DNA from 3 places in the Arthrobacter sp. GCM10027362 genome. Region 1 is predicted to be linked to each of the others. Evidence: riboswitches for the same ligand, from Rfam matches in the RefSeq annotation. Region 1 holds a riboswitch; each other region holds the start of a gene.

Region 1 (2,257 bases):
GGGCGCCGTCGTTCGGCCGCCCCGGCAGCTAAGGCGCGGCCGCGTACGGGACAGGCGGGGCGCCGTCGTGCAGCCGAGCCGGCCCGTTCCCCGTTGGCAATGGCCGCCCGGGAGCTGGGCCACAAGGCGGCCCTGGTGGCAGCCGTCTCCGGCATGGCGCTGACCGTGGCCCTGCCCACGACGGCGGGCGCCTCCGGTGTCCCGGGATCCTCGTCCCCGGCGGTCACCGCCGCGGCGGAGGTCAAGGTGGACTACCAGCGTTCCGGACTTTCCAGCGATATCGACGCGGACGCCAAACTCGAGCAGATCATGGTGGCTTCCGGCGGCGAGGTCGAGGCGACCAGCAGCAAGGGCACGCTGGCCCAGCCCATGGATGCCATGAAAATGACCTCCCCCTTCGGCATGCGAATCAATCCGGTCACCGGCGCTGCCGGCGAGATGCATACCGGCCAGGACTATGGGGTGCCCTGCGGCACGCCCGTGCATGCCGCCGCCGGTGGAACGATTAAATCCGCCGGCTGGGTCGACATGTACGGCAACCGCGTGGTGATCGACCACGGCAACGGCCTGGAGACCACCTACAACCATCTGACGAGCATCAGCACCCGGCAGGGCGCCAAGGTCTCCCGCGGGGACCTGATTGCCGAAAGCGGCACCACCGGCAATTCGACCGGCTGCCACCTGCATTTCGAGGTCGTCGTCGACGGCAAGATGGTCGACCCCAAGTCCTGGCTGTGACCTTCGTTACCAAAGACACGCCGATCCGTGATCGGAATGTGACTTGCTGGAAGAAATCGTATACCGTCTAACTCGTGCCAGGCCGAGATGGGCCTGGCACCTTCGGGTGGATTGCCGAGCTCTGCCGCCATCCGAAGTCCGTTCGCAACCAACGCACGGCAGAGGCGGGGGACCCACTTAGCGGGCTTCCCGGAAGCCCTAGGGGTTAAGTCGCCAGGACCTTCGGTTTATTGCGAAGGCGTCCGGCGGCCGGGTGACTCCCATCCGAACCCGACAGCTCACCTCGTAGGCATGGGGAGAGGTAATCAGCCGTGTCCAAGAGCACCACCGCGGGCCGCCATCGGGCGGCTCCTGTCCACACCAACCCGCTGGAGACAATGTCCAAGGCTGTCTCCTCCAGCGCCGGATCCGTTGGCCGCCAGGCCGCCGTCATTGCCGCCGCTACCGGGCTGGTCCTGACCGTCGGTGCTCCCGCACAGGCCGGCGGCGAGCATAAGGCCGTGCAGGCCGGATCCTCCGCCCCCACCCGGATCCAGGTCGAGACCGTCAAGGCCTCCAACGTCAAGCTCAAGTTCGAGCGCGCGGGCGTGACCTCCACCCCTGCCCCCGAGCCTGTTGTCGAGGTCGCAGCCGAGACCACTGTTGATGCCACTGTTGATGCCAATGTTGGCGCGACCGAACAGGCCGCCCAGCCCGAGGCCGGCGTCGGGTCAAACGTTCAGGCAGCGTCGGTGGAGAAGCCGGCCGCCAAGGCCGAGGCTGCCGCCAGCGGTCTGGGTGCCTCCCTCGTGGCCGCGGCCTACGGCCAGATCGGCGTCTCCCAGGACTGCACCGCCATGGTCGAGAACGCCCTGCGCCAGGTCGGCATTTCCGTCGGCGACCTGGCCCCCGCGCAGTTCTTCGCCTACGGCACCCAGGTTTCCACCCCGCAGCCGGGCGACCTGATCTACTATGACGACGCCGGCGCGGGTGTTCCCCACATCGCCATCTACGTGGGCAACGGCCAGGCCGTCCACGGCGGCTGGACCGGCTACACCACCGTGCTGGCCGACGCCTACATCGGTTCCGGCCCGGTCTTCATCCGGCCGTCCCGCTAAATCCGTCCGCAAGGACCCGCTGCCTCGGAAGGGGCGGCGGGTCCTTGTCCGTTTTCGGACCCGCCTCCGCCCGTCGCACCTCTATTAATGGACCCCGTTCATGCCCGTTAATAGAGGTGCGACACATTTGCCTGTGGGAATGAAATGTTGGCGCCGCGGGCATGGGTGGATTTACTCTGGCTCTGTCAGTTCGAACAGCCACGGCCGGGACGTGCGATCCACGCAGGCCCCGGGCCTGGGCAGACGAAGAGGAATGTGCGATGCGCACACTCGTTCTGAACGCTGGATATGAACCGCTGGCGGTGGTCACCTTCCGCCGGGCGCTGCTGCTCGTGCTCGCCGGCAAGGCAAGCGTCATTGCAGAGGACGGGGACCCCGTCATCGGACCGAACGACATCCTGGGCAGGCCCTCGGTGATCCTG
Region 2 (2,257 bases), on a different contig from region 1:
GTAGTCGTGCGGCTCGAGCACGTACTTGGCCGCGGCGCCGGCGTCGAACTCGGCGTAGCCGCGCGGGGCGTCCTCGAGCGGGATGGCGCCGGCCTTGGCGAACTCCACGTCCGGGCCGGTCCCGACCACCTCGCCGGTGATCTCATGCCCCAGGACCAAATCCGCCGGGGCGGTGGTGCGGCCGCGCACCATGTGCCGGTCCGAGCCGCAGATGTTCGTCGCCACCGTCCGCGGGATGGCCCCGTGCGGGACCCTGCGCCCGACGTTGGCGGGGCTGACTCCGGGGCCGTCCCTGAGTTCGAAGGTCGGGTAGCCGGTGTCGATGGCCTCCCCGGTCCCGGGTTCCTTGTCGGCAACGGCCCTGTTTCCGCTCATGGGCGGATCCTCCCCGGCCCTGTGCGGAGCATGGGCGATGGCTCGGCCAACTGCGGCGCATTTCACGCTAGCCCGGATCGGATGACGCGGCCAGAGAGGCCGCCCTTGGGGCGGGATGCGGGGATCCGCCGCGGCGGGCGCCGGGCCAGGTCTTAGAGCCAGCCCTTCGGGTCGACTGCCTTGCCCTTGAGCATGACCTCGAAATGCAGGTGGCAGCCGGTGGAGTTGCCGGTGGTGCCCAGATCGGCGATCTTCTGGCCCTGGGCCACCTGCTGTCCCTGACGCACGCCAATGGCCTGGAGATGGTTGTAGGTGGTCTTTACACCGCTGCCGTGGTCGACCACAATGCGGTTGCCGTATCCATAGGGGCTCGAGGACGCCTCGACTACCTTTCCGGCCTTGGCCGCCGTGACCGGCGTACCGCAGGGATGGGCGAAGTCCAGGCCGTTGTGGAATTCACCGGGAGCGCCCGTGACCGGGTTGATCCGATGGCCGAATCCGGAACTGGTGTTCATTTTCTTCACGGGTGCCGCCAGGCGGGCGCCGCTGGCCGGTTTGGCGGCAGCAGCCTTGCTGGCGACGGAAGAACGGTCGAAAGCCAGCTTCTGCTCCGCCGGGACGCTGACATCAACCGGGGTCATGGCGGCGGCCCGGGCCCCGGGCAGGCCCGAGACCTGGTGCTGCCCCTGGGCCGTGGCCGGGGGGAGCGCGGCGGCTGCAATCATGCCGGCCGCGGCTGCGGCCAGTCCGGCGAAGTTGCCCAACCGCCTCATCGGCGAAGGAGCCTTGTGGGCGCGGTGGCGCCCGCGGGCAGACGAATGCCTGATCAAGGGGGGATCCTCTCTACACGCCTGCGAAGTTAGCTGTCGGATTCGAGAGAGAGTTCGTCTCGGCCAAGTCAGCAGGCGGCGAGCAGGCCGCATCCGCGCTGACGGGCTTCACCCCAAGGCGCCAATGACGCCGACGGTGGTTCCTCCACCCCTGTCCGTGTGTTCTTTGGGCTGGTACGTTGACAGGGTTCGGCGGACGGACCAGGCTGATACCCGCCATGGGGTGTCATTGCAAGCAAATTTACCGAAACGACACGAATCGTTACAAATTTGGAATGGGTGTCTTTGGTCACTAATCCGGCTCAGCCAGCCAGCCAGGCGGGGCTCCGGCCGGAAACCGGATTGCGCTCGCCGGCTGTCACCGGCGTTCCAGCCGGGAAATAAGCCCGGCGGCGGTGCTGGAGCCGCTCCTGCATCCCGGGGGAGGGAAAGCCCGGCTTTCGGAGCCGTTTGCAGCGGCTGCAGGCGGCCACAAAGTTTTCCATGGTGGTGGATCCACCGCCGGACCAGGGATGGAAATGGAGGCCGCGCGTGGCAGCCCGGGGGCACCGGCGCCCGCGTCCGGCCTCCAGTTCGCAGCTGCCGCCGGCGCGGTCCAGTCCTTCGCGGCACTGTTCCTTGCTGAAGTGCCGCCGCGGATCCCTGCGCCGCCTGTCCTGCGAGTTTTGCCTAAGGGTGGCCAGGCCCAGGCCGGCCAGCAGCAGCGCAGGCGGAACGATATTGGCTGGCGGGTATGGTGGCGCTCCGGACCCGCCGGTTGCCGTTGCCGTCAGCAGGCTGGCTCCCAGCCAGGTCGCTGCCAGAACGGCAAGCCAGCGCAGGCCCAGCCGCAACCGGTAGATGCGCCCAAGGTCGGTCATGAATCTTCCCCCAACTTCATGTGCTGCCCGGGACTGCCGGGTGTCAGAGTGCCGCGGCGCCGGCTTCCGCGGTGGCCTGGTCCTCTCGCCGCTGCCGCCGATGGTCCCAGCCACCGTGCCGTTGCGGCCGATCGGAATGCCGCCGGCGAAGATCACGATCCGGCCGCGGTTGCTGCATGGATGCCGTGGGAC
Region 3 (2,257 bases), on a different contig from region 1:
CGCCATCGGGCAAATCGCAGTTATAGCCGTTGAGCGGGCTGAGTTTGAGCTCTTCGGCCTTCCGCTCCAGCGCCGCCTTGCCGGCGGTTTCGGATCCGGCCCCGGCCGCCCCCCGGATGATCCCGAACGACGCGGGCGGGGATGCCGGCGCACCGGCTTCGGCCCGCGGGGCGCAGGCCAGCAGCCCCAGCGACGTCAGCACCGCCAGGGCCAGCCGGGCGGCACGTCGCCGCGGCGGCGTCGAACCGTGCATGGCTGCCCCTCACCGTGCGTCGTGGCGCGCCACCGGCGAGGAAGCGCGCAAACTCCTTGTTGCCCGGCACTATCGGCACCGGCGGCGGTTTGTTAAGCGGTTCACTGAAATTTACCGTCGGCGGGCATGCCGTCAGGATATGCCGGTGAACTATCCGGTTTGCGGCAATGCCGTCCTGCCGCACACCGCCCAGGGTCCGGCGGCGGGCTTCTCCCGCTCCGGCAGCCGGCCTGTGCGGCCAAACTCCGCGCTGCCCGCCATCCCGGATGCGGAGCATTCCATGATCGAAGCCCCGGAGGACGAGTGCGGGGAACCTGCCGATCAGCAGATCCCGAGCCGCCCCTGCGCCTGTGGACGACGACGGCCCAAACCACGTTCACAGAGGCGGCGGTGAGGGAAATCACAGGGTGCCGTTTCGCCCTCGCGGAAGAGTTCGGAATCGAACGCCTCGGCGGGGCGTAAAGCTACTGGTCACCCGGCGGTTTGTCCAGCCTCGGTGGCGGAATCGGCTTCATTCGGAAGATAACAATTCTGTAACCGAAACGGCCGGTTTAAGCGCCCGGACCGTTATCGAAATGTGACTGTCACGTAATCCGTATGTAGTGTGGTCTGCGCGCCGAGCCCCCACGGAACGGCGTACTCGGATGGACTTGCCTAACTCTGCCACCATCCCGAGGCCGTTCGTACATGGCAGAGGCGGGGGAACCATTTCCCGGACTTCTTCAGCGGAAGTCCTTGGGGTGAAGCCGCGCGACGGACCACGGTCCGTGGCAGCGCGGCCGGGTGGCTCCCATCCGAACCCGACAGCTAACCTCGCAGGCATTGGGAGAGGTAATTCCTTTGTTCAAGAGCAATCGTGCGCGCCATCGTGCCACCAAGACCACCCCGTTCCAGACCGTCGGCCGCGGTGCCGCCGTCATCACCGCCGCTTCCGGCCTGATCCTCACCGCCGGCCTGCCTGCCCAAGCCTATGCCGGCTCCATCGAGAGCGACTCCTACACGGCTCCGGCTTCCCAGACCGAAGCCACCGTGGCCCCCGCCTCGACCAGCACCCAGACCCACACGGTGCTCCCGGGCGACACCCTCGGCAAGATCGCCGCCCAGTACGGCGTCGACCTGGACGACGTCTTTGCCGCCAACGGCCTGGACGCCAGCTCGATCATCTACCCGGGCGACGTCATCAAGCTCTCCGGCAGCGCCCAGGCTGCCAAGCCGGCCGCCGCCAGCGGCTTCACCGTAAGCACCGCCAGCGTCAACATCAAGCCGGCCACCGCCGCCGGCTCCGGCATCGTCGGACTGGCCAAGTCCATGGTTGGCACCCCTTATGTCTGGGGCGGCACCTCCACCTCGGGCTGGGACTGCTCCGGCTTCGTGCAGTGGGTCTACGCCCAGCACGGCATCAACCTGCCCCGCGTCACCACCGACCAGGCCGCGGCCCTGAAGCCGACCAGCAACCCGCAGCCGGGCGACCTGGTCCTGCAGAACGGCGGCTCCCACATCGGTATCTACCTCGGCGGCGGCCAGATGGTCAGCGCCCTGAACCCCAACGAGGGCACGAAGATCCATCCGGTGAGCTGGATGCCGGTTTCGGGCTACTACACCGCCCGGTAGTTCGCCCCTCCGGCACCATGCACCGGGAGGGCAGGGATTTCCCTGCCCTCCCGGTCTTGTTTAAGCCCCGAATGCCGGCGGCCGGGACCGCGGCCGGCCGACGCCGCGGCAGTCCGGATTGCCAGCCAATTCACAGGCCCGGTGCAGCCCGGGGCCAAGGGCCGGGTGCAACGATTAAACCATGAGCGGTGGACCTGGCTGGCTGCGGGATCCGGCGAACCTGCCGTGGATAGTCCTGGGGCTGGTCATTGCCCTGATTGTGATTGCCGCGGGCATCTATGTGTGGATTACCCGTGTCCAGCCGGCAGTGAACCGTGTCCTGGACCAGCTGCTGTCCGGGCCGTTCCCGTAGTCCCGGCTCCTTCGGCGCCTGGATGGAGTCCGGACCGCAAC

Evidence for each region. A riboswitch is a leader RNA that binds a small molecule or an ion and turns the genes downstream of it on or off. The one in region 1 is predicted to bind cyclic di-AMP.
Region 2: linked by a shared signal. The riboswitch ahead of ACFQ36_RS07650 (M23 family metallopeptidase) and the one ahead of ACFQ36_RS18745 (C40 family peptidase) in region 1 are both predicted to bind cyclic di-AMP.
Region 3: linked by a shared signal. The riboswitch ahead of ACFQ36_RS15715 (C40 family peptidase) and the one ahead of ACFQ36_RS18745 (C40 family peptidase) in region 1 are both predicted to bind cyclic di-AMP.

Annotation. Positions count from the first base shown of each region.
Region 1 covers NZ_JBHTML010000183.1:559-2,815, reverse strand. The annotation lists gene ACFQ36_RS18750 (M23 family metallopeptidase) at 136-738, shown strand; cyclic di-AMP (ydaO/yuaA leader) riboswitch at 875-1,044, shown strand; gene ACFQ36_RS18745 (C40 family peptidase) at 1,050-1,835, shown strand; gene ACFQ36_RS18740 (HNH endonuclease) at 2,096-2,257, shown strand, end outside.
Region 2 covers NZ_JBHTML010000034.1:11,760-14,016, forward strand. The annotation lists partial or broken gene ACFQ36_RS07645 (alcohol dehydrogenase catalytic domain-containing protein) at 82-375, opposite strand; gene ACFQ36_RS07650 (M23 family metallopeptidase) at 528-1,148, opposite strand; cyclic di-AMP (ydaO/yuaA leader) riboswitch at 1,210-1,410, opposite strand.
Region 3 covers NZ_JBHTML010000124.1:1,890-4,146, reverse strand. The annotation lists gene ACFQ36_RS15720 (LGFP repeat-containing protein) at 1-253, opposite strand, end outside; cyclic di-AMP (ydaO/yuaA leader) riboswitch at 895-1,089, shown strand; gene ACFQ36_RS15715 (C40 family peptidase) at 1,094-1,864, shown strand; gene ACFQ36_RS15710 (hypothetical protein) at 2,046-2,216, shown strand.